Regions from separate parts of the Paenarthrobacter sp. NyZ202 genome, predicted to be linked through region 1. Evidence: riboswitches for the same ligand, from Rfam matches in the RefSeq annotation. Region 1 holds a riboswitch; the other holds the start of a gene.
What was found. A riboswitch is a leader RNA that binds a small molecule or an ion and turns the genes downstream of it on or off. The one in region 1 is predicted to bind thiamine pyrophosphate.

Region 1 (5,883 bases):
CATGACACCGCATGAGCGCGTGGCTCCCAAGATCATCAATGGTTCCCGGCGAGCCCGTATCGCCAAGGGCTCGGGCGTTCATGTTTCTGAAGTCAACGGCCTCCTGGAGCGGTTCGCCCAGGCACAGAAGATGATGAAGAAGCTCGCCCAGGGCGGCGGCATGCCGGGGATGCCGGGAATGCCTGGCCTGGGTGGCCCTGGTGGCGGGCGCAAGGGCGGCAAGAGCGCGCCGAAGAAGAAGGCGCGTTCGGGCAACCCTGCCAAAGCCGCCCAGGAACTGCGCGACGCCGAGGCCAAGCGGGCTGCGGCCGCATCGGCGCCCACGGGGGCTGCGTTCGGCCAGGGTGCCCAGGACTTCGATCCGTCCATGCTTAACCTCCCCAAGGGCTTCGATAAGTTCCTGGGCAAGTAGGCAGCCAACCCCCGGTTGGGATGTCAGTGCCGTGGAATACGCATTGGTCAATGCAGAAGCAGCGCGTTGTTTTTGTCCACGGCCTGGGCAGTTTCGGCGCTGCGGCCTGGCCCAAGCAACATGGCATGGCTTTGGACTATGACGCCTTGTTCCTCCGGCGCCACGGTTTCCATCCGGTGGAGGAGCCGTTGTCATCGGATGTGGCAGCGGACGTTGAAATCCTCGTCGGTGCGCTGGCAGACGTCGGCGGAGGCCATGTCGTAGCCCATGAACAAGGGGCGATCGCTGCCATGTTGGCAGCCCTGGACCGGCCGGAACTGGTGTTTTCCCTCTCCCTGGTGGAGCCGGCGTGCCTGTCCCTGACCGCTGAACTGCCCGCGACGGCAGCGCACCGGGCGCTGATGGAACCGCTTTTTGACGTGCGGAGCCAGCTCAACGACGCCGACTATGAACGCGAGTTCTACCGCCGTGCGTTTTCATCCGTGGCAGGCGTGCCCGATACACCCCAGGCCAGGCGCTCTGCCCGGCGGCTCAGGTTGCAGGCTCCGCCCTGGGAAGCCCCCTTGCACATCGTTCCGGGGGTCCCCACGCTGGTGCTGACCGGCGGTTGGGAGCCCCTTTACGAAGAGATCGCCGCGTACCTCCAGGAAACCGGTGCCCTCCGGCGCGTGGCCGCGGGAGGGCACCGGCCCCAGGACTCGGTGGAAGGTGACCGGATCATCCGATCGTTCATCGCCGAGGTCGGGCGGACTATGTCAGTTCGCGCGTCCTGAGGCTGCCGGTACCTGGAGTTCCGGCAGGTAGACCTTGCCGCCAGCTGCGAGGAATTCCTCGCTTTTTTCCCGCATGCCGCTGTACATGTCGGCGATCGCGGCCTGCGCTTCGGCCGAACCGTATTCGTCGCGGATGTCCTGGCTGATGCGCATGGAGCAGAACTTGGGGCCACACATGGAGCAGAAGTGCGCCGTCTTGGCCGGTTCGGCCGGAAGCGTCTCGTCGTGGAACGACTCCGCGGTCACCGGATCCAGGGACAGGGCGAACTGGTCCCGCCACCGGAACTCGAAACGCGCCTTGGAGAGGGCATCGTCACGTTCGTTCGCGCCAGGGTGTCCCTTGGCCAGGTCCGCGGCGTGGGCGGCGATCTTGTAGGTGATGACGCCGGTCTTGACGTCGTCCTTGTTCGGCAGGCCAAGGTGCTCCTTGGGTGTCACGTAGCAGAGCATGGCCGTGCCGTAGCGGGCGATCTCCGTGGCACCGATGGCGGAGGTGATGTGGTCATAACCGGGGGCAACGTCTGTCACGAGCGGCCCGAGGGTGTAGAACGGAGCCCCCTGGCACAGTTCCTGCTGGCGTTCCACATTCTCCCGCACCAGGTGGAAAGGGATGTGGCCCGGTCCTTCGACCATGACCTGGACGTCGTATTCCCAGGCTCGCTGGGTCAGCTCGGCAAGGGTGTCCAGTTCGGCGAACTGCGCGGCATCGTTGGCGTCGGCTGTGGCTCCGGGGCGGAGGCCGTCACCGAGTGAGAAGGCAACGTCGTACTTTGCGAAGATTTCGCACAGCTCATCGAAATGCGTGTAAAGGAAGTTCTCCTTGTGGTGGGCCAGGCACCAGCCGGCCATGATGGAGCCACCGCGGGACACGATGCCCGTGACCCGGTTGGCGGTGAGGGGCACGTACCGCAGGAGGACGCCGGCATGGATGGTCATGTAGTCCACACCTTGCTCGCACTGTTCGATCACCGTGTCACGGAAGATTTCCCACGTGAGGTTATTGGCCTCACCATTGACCTTTTCCAAAGCCTGGTAGATCGGAACCGTGCCGATGGGCACGGGTGAGTTCCGGATGATCCATTCGCGGGTCGTGTGGATGTCATCTCCCGTGGACAAATCCATGACGGTGTCTGCGCCCCACTGCGTGGCCCACTGCAGCTTGTCGACTTCCTCGGCAATGGAGCTGGTGACAGCCGAGTTGCCGATGTTGGCGTTGATCTTCACCAGGAAGGCCTTGCCGATGATCATCGGTTCCGATTCCGGGTGGTTGATATTGTTCGGGATGATGGCCCGCCCTGCAGCGACTTCGCTGCGGACCAGCTCCACGTCGCAGTTCTCCCGCAGGGCCACGAACCGCATTTCCGGGGTGACGATGCCCTGCCTGGCGTAATGCATCTGGGTGGCGGTCTTGCCTTCGACGGCGCGGCGGGGCACCGGTTGTGCACCCTTCCACTCCGCAGACGCTGCTCCGCGCCGCACGGCCGACTTGCCGTCGTCGAGCAGGTTGCGTTCCCGGCCCGTGTAGCTTTCCGTATCGCCGCGTTCCTCGATCCAGGCCTTCCTGAACGGTTCCAGACCGACTACCGGATCACTTCCCGGGCCGGCCGTGCGGTACACCCGCAAAGGATCGTTGGCCTGCCCGTTGGGGGAGGGTTCCAGGGCGATCTCGGTCACCGGTACGCGGATGCCGTGGCCCGGATCCTCCACCCAAGCCAGCGAATGGGACTTCAGCGACTGCGTGACGGCTTCCCCGGCTGGCGCAGTCTGGTTCCGGGCAGGGCTGTGCTGTGTTTCTGTGGTGCTCAAGGATTACTCACTTCCTTCGCCGGCATTACCCGGACAGGTTCGACGGTCGCAGACTGCTTCAGCCTGATCTCAGCCCCTGCAAGGGCTCCCGTGTGGTCAGGGAAGAAGCTACCACAGGGGCAGCGGGTGCTCCCAGTCACAAGCTTTCGAAAGGGGCGGGGCGGGGTTCGTCGCACTAGGCTTCTGCCATGGCCAACATCATTGAATTCAGCGGTCCGGTGCTGGTTGCAGCCGATGACGAACGCCGGGGATTGTGGTCAGTTGACGGAAAGCTGACTTTTGAACGTCCCGCAACGCCGCCGGACAGAGTGCTTGCCGGATGGGTGCTGCCGGGCTTCGTCGACGCGCATTGCCACATCGGGCTGGGGCCCGGCGGTGCGGTGGATGAGGAGACCACGCTCGCCCAGGCCATGGCGGACCGGAACGCCGGAACGCTGCTGATCCGCGACGCCGGTTCGCCCGGTAATACCCGCTGGGTCCAGCAAAGGGAGGACCTTCCGCACCTCATCCGGGCCGGCCGGCACATTGCCCGCAGCAAGCGGTACCTGCGGGGGCTGGGCCACGAAGTGGAGCCGGATGAACTGGTGGAGACCGTCCGGAAGGAAGCGCGCGACGGCGATGGCTGGGTCAAGCTGGTGGGCGACTGGATTGACAGGGGAGTGGGGGACTTGACCGCGTCATTTCCAGCCGGGGTCGTCAAGGAAGCCATAGCCGCCGCGCATGACGAAGGCGCCCGGGTTACCGCGCATTGCTTCGCGGAACAGACCATCGACCACATGCTGGACGGCGGAATCGACTGCATAGAGCATGTCACCGGGTTGCTGCCGCGGCACATTCCGCGCCTCGTGGAACAGGATGTTCCGATCGTTCCCACCCTGGTCAACATTGCCACCTTTCCCGACATCGCGGCGCAGGCCAAGCCAAAGTTTCCCGACTACGCGCAGCACATGACCAGCCTGTGGGAACGCCGGCGCGAGCGGGTTTTTGAAGCCTATGAGGCCGGCGTTTCCATTTATGCCGGCACTGACGCCGGCAGCGTCATCAAGCATGGCCGGATCGCCGACGAGATGCAGGAACTGCACGACGCCGGCCTGCCGCCTGCCGCGGTGCTGAATGCCGCCACGTGGGGTGCCAGGGCATGGTTGGGGACGGAAGGAATCAGCGAGGGGGCACCTGCCGATGTGGTGGTGTGCCGCGCGGATCCCCGTCAGGAGCTTGCCACCGTCCACCGGTTGAGCCACGTGGTCTTAAGGGGCAACGTCCTCCGCTGGGAATAAATTGAAGCTTCAAGTAATTTAGAGAGGTAGAACGAGCCGAAAAGCGGCCAGCTTGATCACCGGGAGCTTCACATGACCACTTCATCCAGCCAGGACCTGCTGCCTGCCGATCTCTCCATGGGCACTGTCATGCTCAAAGTGGGCGACATGAAGCTCATGAGCGACTACTACCAGCGCGCCTTGGGGTTGCAGGTGGTCGCGGAACAGGACGGCGGGCTGTACCTGGGCCGCCTCGGCAAGCCCGTAGTCCACCTGGCTCCGGCCGCAGGCCTGCAGATTCCCGGCAGGGGCGAGGCCGGCCTCTTCCATACTGCGATCCTGTTCGAAGACCAGCCCGCCCTGGCCGCGACCATTGCCACTGCCGCGCAATACGAGCCCCGTGCCTTCGTCGGCAGTGCCGACCACCTGGTCAGCGAGGCGTTCTACTTCACCGATCCCGAAGGCAATGGCATCGAGTTGTATTACGACAAGCCCCGGAGCGTGTGGCAGTGGGACGGAAAGAACGTGGTCATGGACAACGTTGCCCTGCCGCCGCAGGCCTACCTTCAGCAGTACCTGAGCGAAGAGGCGGTGACGGGCCAGGCCCGGGCCGGTGCCGGCGTCGGGCATGTCCACCTTCAGGTAGGCGACGTTGCGACGGCGCAAAAGTTCTACGTGGACACTCTGGGGTTCGAGCGGACCGCCGGCTGGCACGGCCAGGCCTTGTTCGTCTCGGCGGGCGGCTACCACCACCACATGGCCATGAATGTCTGGAACAGCCGCGGTGCCGGGCCGCGCCGGGACACGCTGGGCCTGGGTGAAGTCCTGATTGAAGTCCCTGGCGACGACCACGTCCTGGCGTTGGCGGACCGGCTGAAGGTTGCGGGCCTGTCCAGCCACCACACAGGCAAGGAGCTTCGTTTTGAGGACCCGTGGCGCAACCAGTTGCGGGTGGCGGTCGCGGGGCCCGGCCTGCACTAGGCTGGGCAATGTTGGAGCAGGGGCCGGCATGTCCTGCGCCCCTGCCGTGTCAGCACGACGGAATGGGATGACTTTCCATGGGCTTTGCCGAAATTTTTGTAGCCACCCACGATGAAGCACTCAAGCGGGCCGCCGCCCTCGACGGCGGAGCCGGCGTTGCCGGATCTGCTGTCCGGATTGACGGCATCAGTGACTTTGAGGTTGAACAACTCGGTGACCTCGCCGGGCAGGCGGTCCACGCAGCCGGCGCCGACTATGAGCTGGCCCTGGTGGATGTCACCAGCGATGCCCTGCTTGGGGTCCCCGAAGCGATGGTTCGCGCGTTGGCTGAATTGCTGACGTATGAAAGCGAAGGTGACGGCAATGTCCTTGATGACGTCGCCGAGGCCTGGGCAGGGCAGGAAGACATGCCTTTCGGGGCGGCCGAGTCCAAAGGGTACGTCCAGCAACTGGCAGCCCTTGCCTCCGATGTGGAGAAAGCGGACCGTGCCGGGCTTTACGTCTGGTCGGTGTCCTGACCCTCGCATGAAGGTGGACGTGACCAAGTCCACAGGGGTGGAGTCCGGCCAAGTCGTAATTGTGCGGCCCATCTGGCACAATGGACAGGTACTCGATCGGTGCGGCCCCTCTCTCCGTGCTCGTATCTTGTCCTTCG
Region 2 (5,883 bases), 1.3 Mb from region 1:
GTCCACCAAGTGCGTCAGCCGGAGCCGCTCCAGCAGTTCGTCGACCCGCTCCTCGCCACGGCCCACATGCCTGGGACCGAACATCAGCTCATCCAGCACCTTGCCGGTGACGAACTGGTGCTCCGGTTCCTGGAACACCGTGCCGATCCGGGAAATCAGTTGGTCCGCTTTCCACCGGAAGGGATCGATTCCGGCGCCTTCGGAAAGCTCGACGGCGGCAGAGACCTTCCCTGCCACCGGCGCCAAAAGTCCTGCCAGCGTCAAGGCGAACGTGGATTTTCCGGCGCCGTTGGGTCCGGTGATGGTGAGCGCCTGCCCTGCCCGGACCTGGGCACTGATGCCGTGCTGCACCGGCTGCGGCGGGATGGACCTGAAACCCTTCCTGCGTGGCTTGGCGCGGGAAACTGCCAGGTCCTGGGCCGCCACCAGCAGTTGCGCGGATTGGTTGCCGCGTTCCCTGCGGCGGGTTTCGGGAACGTACCCGGGGACCCACACGCCGGCGGCCTTGAGCAAGCTATGCGCTTCGGCCAGAACCTGGTCCGGCGGCCCATCCAGGAGCACCCCACCGCCAGCCGAACCGGGCTGCAGGACCACGATCCTGTCCACCAGGTCCTTCCAGACGGACACCCTGTGTTCCACCACAACCAAGGTGGCGCCTGTCTTGTCCAGGCATCGGCGCACGGCATCACGGACTTCCAGCACACCGGCAGGGTCCAGGTTGGCCGTGGGTTCGTCCAACAGGATCAGTCCCGGCCTCATCGCCAAAATACCCGCCAGCGCAAGCCGCTGCTTTTGGCCGCCGGAGAGTGCCGCCGTCGGGTGATCCAATGCCAAACCGCCGCCATCAGCGGTACGCAACCCCACGTCATCGAGCGCTTCATGAACCCGGGTCCAGATCCGGTCACGGGGCACGGCAAGGTTTTCGGCTCCGAAGGCGACGTCGTCGCCAATCCGGGACAAGACCACCTGCGTTTCGGGATCCTGCTGCATCAATCCGGCGCGGCCGCGTTGTTCCCGCGGCGAAGCACCGTCCAGCAGGAGTGAACCGGTCTCGTCCGAATCATCCTCTTCCTCGCCCAGGACCCCGGCCAGCGCGTGCAGCAAGGTCGACTTGCCCGCACCGGAGGGACCCAACAGCAACACCCGCTCGCCCGGATCGATGCGGAGGTCAAGGCCCTGGATGGCAGGTGTGGTCCGGCCGGCGTGCCGCCAACCCCAGCCCTCGGCGGAGATGGCGGCAGGCCTGCCGGTGCTCGTTGCGGCCATCAGTTGAAGACGGGCTCCGAGGCGGCCTTGCGCGATGCGAAGGCGCTCAACACGCCGGTTTTGGCCAGGCCGCGGGTGGCGACCCAGGACAGGGCACCGGCAATGATGGCGCCGGACAACGTGCAGAACGCGATGTAGGCCAGCTTGTCCACGGCCTCGTAGGCGATGTTCCAGCCCCACGGCATGAAGGAGTCGTTGAGGCCGCAGAAGAGGCCCGCACCGGCACCGGCCAGCAGCGCCGTGGGGAGGTTGAACTTCTTGTAGCGGAACGCAGCAAACACCAGCTCGGCACCCAGGCCCTGCAGGACGCCGGAAATCAGCACGGTGGTGCCGTACTGGGAACCCATGATCAGCTCACCCGTCGCGGCCACAGCCTCGCAGAACAGCGCGGCGCCGGGTTTGCGGATGATCAGCATGCCCAGGACTGCGGGGATCATCCAGCCGCCGGCGATCAGGCCTGTCAAGGGCGGGTAGGCCGCGTTCATGGGAATGGATACGATCGCGGCGCCCTGGGACCATGCCCAGAAGATCACGCCGCCGGCGATGGCGATCAAAGCTGCCACCACGATGTCTACTACACGCCAGTTGTAACTGGTCTTCTTCACGCTTGCCGTGGTCATTTCTTTGCCTCCTGAGGTTACAGGAGGGGAAAGTGCTCCCCGGATTCCCGGCAGGCATGCGCCACCGGTGTTCCGGACACTCTGAGAAGCTCGACTCCCTTGCGCCGGTACTAACCGGATCAGGTTCGAGGGTCTGCGGCTGTCCGCACTCTCAGCGCCCTCGCGTCACCTGCATCCCTGCAGGGTTCGACGGCGGCGCTCCCCTGTCGTTATCAATCTGCCCTGATGGGCGAGGTCCAGTTTACACCCGGGTCCGTGCGTTGGCCCTCGGTGGCAGTCATAATGGGTTGCGGTTTCTCCCGGCCCGTTTGGCGGCTTCCTCTCTCATGCACACCTGAGAGAATGACTTCATGACGGATCATCCCGGCTTAGGCCAGCCTGCACCCGAACCACGGCTCGCTGCCAGCGTGATCCTGCTCAGGGACGCCGCCGACGGGCTCGAGGTCTTCGTCCAGCACCGTGTGTCCACCATGGACTTCGCCGCGGGCATGGTGGTCTTTCCCGGAGGCCGCGTGGATGCCGCGGACAGTGAAGGGTGGGACTACCCGCAGGAGTTGCTGGCAGGGCACGCCGATGCGTGGTCGGAAGCATCCATCGCCGCCAACCCGGACCAAGCCATCCGGGAAGCGGGCACCGTGCTGACTGCCGCCCTCCGCGAGGTGCAGGAGGAAGCCGGACTCACGCTTGAGCCTGCAGATCTGCGTCCGTGGGCCAACTGGGTGACCCCGGTGGACATGCCCAAGCGCTTTGACACCTACTTCTACGTCGCTAAGGCCCGTGACGGGGCAGCGCCCCAACACCAAACAACGGAAGCCTGGCAGTCGCTCTGGATGCCCGTGGCCGGCGTCCTCTCCGCTGAAGCCGAAGGCACGCTCCACCTCATGCCACCCACCTACTACCTGCTCAAGGAACTTGCGAGCCTGGGCACCGTGGATGCTGTGTGGGGCGCCCGGCACCCCGTAGTTCCCGTCCTGGCACCCCGGGGTTCCATGGCGGCCTTCCTGAAAGACAGGGAAAACCGCCGATAACGCTCCCCTTGCGCCCGGGAACGGTGCCTGGTGCACGCTGTAGGTGAGGTTAGGCTTGGGACATGAACTTCTTCTTCAAGCTGCTGGGGACCGGAGTGAGCCTCGGAGCAGGATTCGTCGGCACCAAACTGGTCAACCTGGCTTGGGAGAAGGCCACCGGCAACAAGCCGCCCGCAGGTCATGACGACCTCGAAACCAGCCTGCGCTCAGCACTGACATTCGCGCTGGTTTCGGCCTTCGTGAGCACCCTCATCCAGGTCCTAACCAGCCGCGGCACGCAGCGCGCGATCGCCCGCTTCGCCAAGACGCACGACATCGTCTGACCCGCTGCCCGGGGACAAGCCAAGGCACCCCACCACCGGCGGCGCACCCTTGGGCGACCCATTTCCAAGGTGCCCTGACCGCCGGACTCAGCGGCCGGCGTCGTGCGTTCCGTCCCCCGGATGTTCACCGGCAGCCCGCTGGACCACGGCCTCAAGTTCGTCCTTGGTGAGGAGCTCGCGGTGGCCGTGCTTGGTCCGGTAAGCGGAACGGCCCACCATGTGCGCGGACACGGGCGCGGTCAGCAACTGGAATATCCAGGCCACCAGCAGGACCGGCCACACCCACCACGTCCGCATCTGCAGGCCGATGGAAGCCAGCATCAGGAAGAGGCCCAGGACCTGCGGCTTGGTCGCGGCGTGCATGCGGCTCATGAGGTCCGGGAACCGCAGCAGGCCGATCGCCGCGCCCAAGGACATGAGGGCGCCGACCACCAGGAAAACGGCCGTCAGAACATCGATCACGGCGTCTACGCCCGTAGCGTCAGGAGTCATTGCTCTGTTCCCGCCTTTCGGCCACGAACCTGGCCACCGTCACGGAACCGATAAAGCCGATCACGGCCAGGGCCACCAGCAGCATCAGGTTGTTGAGGTGCCGGTTGATGGCCATGTCGATTGCCAGGGCCGCGCCCACGATGGCCAGCAGCACGTCGGATGCCAGCACACGGTCCAGCAGGGAAGGCCCGATCGCAATGCGGATGATGGCACCGGCCCCTGCCAGGCTAAGGATCACGGCAGTGACCACCAGGACAAGTTCCTTCACAGCGCCGCACCTTCCATGCCCGGACGCGTTTCGCTTCGGAGCGCCTCTACTTCTTCGCGTGTGCCCATGATCCTGATCAATCCGGCCTCGATGTTCTGTACCTCCCGGCGGATTTTGTCGATGTCAGCCTGGTTGTAGATGTTCAGCGCGTGCAGGTACAGCGTGGACGTCGACCGGTCCACCTCCACCACCAGCGACCCGGGAATCAGGGAAATGACGTGGCCGGTGGCCGTCACCATAAGGTCCGAATGGCTCCGCAACGGAACCTCGACGACGGCGCTGCGCACCTTGGGTCCCTTCACCACGGCCAGGTACAGCACCAGGAAGCTCGCCGCCACCACTTTGCCGAGGAACAACAGGGCAAAGGGAACGGCCCGCAGCACATTGAACCGGCCGCTGAGTTCCACCGGCGGCAGGTAGAACAGCTTGGCCACCACAATGGCGATCAGTGCGCCGAACAGCAGGTTGCCCGGGCTAAAGTCCTGCCACAAGGCACCCCACACGATGACCAGCCAGATGAGCAGCGGGAGTTCGGTGCGGAAGGAGATCGGCTTGCGGCTCATTTGGCACCGCCCTGGGCCAGCGGCGGAACTGGGGCGGCATCTCCCAGGACTGAATGGATGTACGCCGAACGGTCAAGCATGATTTCCGCGGAGCCTCCTGCCAGTTGAAAGAGCGGGCCGGCAAAGACGGTCAGGGCAACCCCGAACACCACCAGGCCGGCTGTGGAACCCACCATGGTCCGCGGGAGGACGCCCACGTTGCCGGGTGTCTGCAGGACGGGATCGGGGAAGTCCGCGTCTTCGGGTTTCCGCCAGAACGCCCTGTTCCACACCCTGGCTATGGCCAGCAGGGTCAGGAGGCTGGTGACCACGCCGCCCACCACCAGGACGATCGCCAACGGCGTCCCCAGCTCGACCCCGGCCTGCAGCAGGCCCAGCTTCCCGAGGAATCCGGAGAACGGCGGAATGCCGGCGAGGTTCATGGCTGGGACAAAGAACAGCAGGGCCAGGAGCGGGGACAGCTTGGCGAGCCCACCCAGCCGGTCGATGGAGGACGACCCACCGCGCCGTTCGATGAGCCCTGTGACCAGGAACAGGCTTGTTTGCACGGTGATGTGGTGCGCAACGTAGAAGACCGCGGCGCCAAGTCCTGTCACGGAGGACATGGCCAGCCCGAACACCATGTACCCGATGTGGCTGACCAGGGTGAAGGAGAGCAGACGCTTGATGTCGCTCTGCGCCAGGGCACCAAGGATCCCCACCACCATGGTCAGCAACGCAACCACCATCAGCGGGACGTTGAGCGTATCGCCGGGAAACAGGAGTGTCTCTGTCCGGACCATGGCGTAGACACCCACTTTGGTCAACAGACCGGCGAACACGGCAGTGACCGGGGCGGGGGCTGTCGGGTAGGAGTCAGGGAGCCAGAACGACAACGGGAAGACGGCCGCTTTGATCCCGAAGGCCACCAGGAGCATCACGTGCAGCAGGTTCTGGGTGCCTTGATCCAGTTCCGCCAGCTTGATGGCGAGGTCGGCCATGGTGATGGTGCCGGTGGCTCCGTAGATCATGGCAATGGCGATGAGGAACAGCACCGACGACACCACCGAGACCACCACGTAGGTGACACCGGCCCGGATGCGCGGCCCCGTCCCACCCAGCGTCATCAGCACATAGCTGGCGGTCAGGAGGATTTCAAAGCCCACGTAGAGGTTGAAGAGGTCGCCGGTGAGGAAGGCGTTGGAGACGCCGGCCACCAGGATCAGGTAGGTCGGGTGGAAGATCGAGACGGGAGCTTCCTGGTCTCCGTCGGCCATGCCCTGGCCCGTGGCGTAGATGAGGACAGCAAGGCTCACCACCGTGGAAACCACGAGCATCAGCGAG

Region 2: linked by a shared signal. The riboswitch ahead of ACPFL9_RS18365 (ECF transporter S component) and the one ahead of thiC (phosphomethylpyrimidine synthase ThiC) in region 1 are both predicted to bind thiamine pyrophosphate.

The regions. Positions count from the first base shown of each region.
Region 1 is NZ_CP187556.1:2,701,616-2,707,498, reverse strand. It holds gene ffh (signal recognition particle protein) at 1-412, shown strand, start outside; gene ACPFL9_RS12580 (alpha/beta fold hydrolase) at 463-1,185, shown strand; gene thiC (phosphomethylpyrimidine synthase ThiC) at 1,168-2,991, opposite strand; TPP riboswitch at 2,986-3,093, opposite strand; gene ACPFL9_RS12570 (amidohydrolase family protein) at 3,180-4,268, shown strand; gene ACPFL9_RS12565 (VOC family protein) at 4,341-5,228, shown strand; gene ACPFL9_RS12560 (hypothetical protein) at 5,306-5,746, shown strand.
Region 2 is NZ_CP187556.1:3,956,430-3,962,312, forward strand. It holds gene ACPFL9_RS18360 (ABC transporter ATP-binding protein) at 1-1,266, opposite strand, end outside; gene ACPFL9_RS18365 (ECF transporter S component) at 1,266-1,886, opposite strand; TPP riboswitch at 1,965-2,101, opposite strand; gene ACPFL9_RS18370 (NUDIX hydrolase) at 2,237-2,914, shown strand; gene ACPFL9_RS18375 (DUF4235 domain-containing protein) at 2,977-3,237, shown strand; gene mnhG (monovalent cation/H(+) antiporter subunit G) at 3,325-3,729, opposite strand; gene ACPFL9_RS18385 (monovalent cation/H+ antiporter complex subunit F) at 3,719-3,997, opposite strand; gene ACPFL9_RS18390 (Na+/H+ antiporter subunit E) at 3,994-4,560, opposite strand; gene ACPFL9_RS18395 (Na+/H+ antiporter subunit D) at 4,557-5,883, opposite strand, start outside.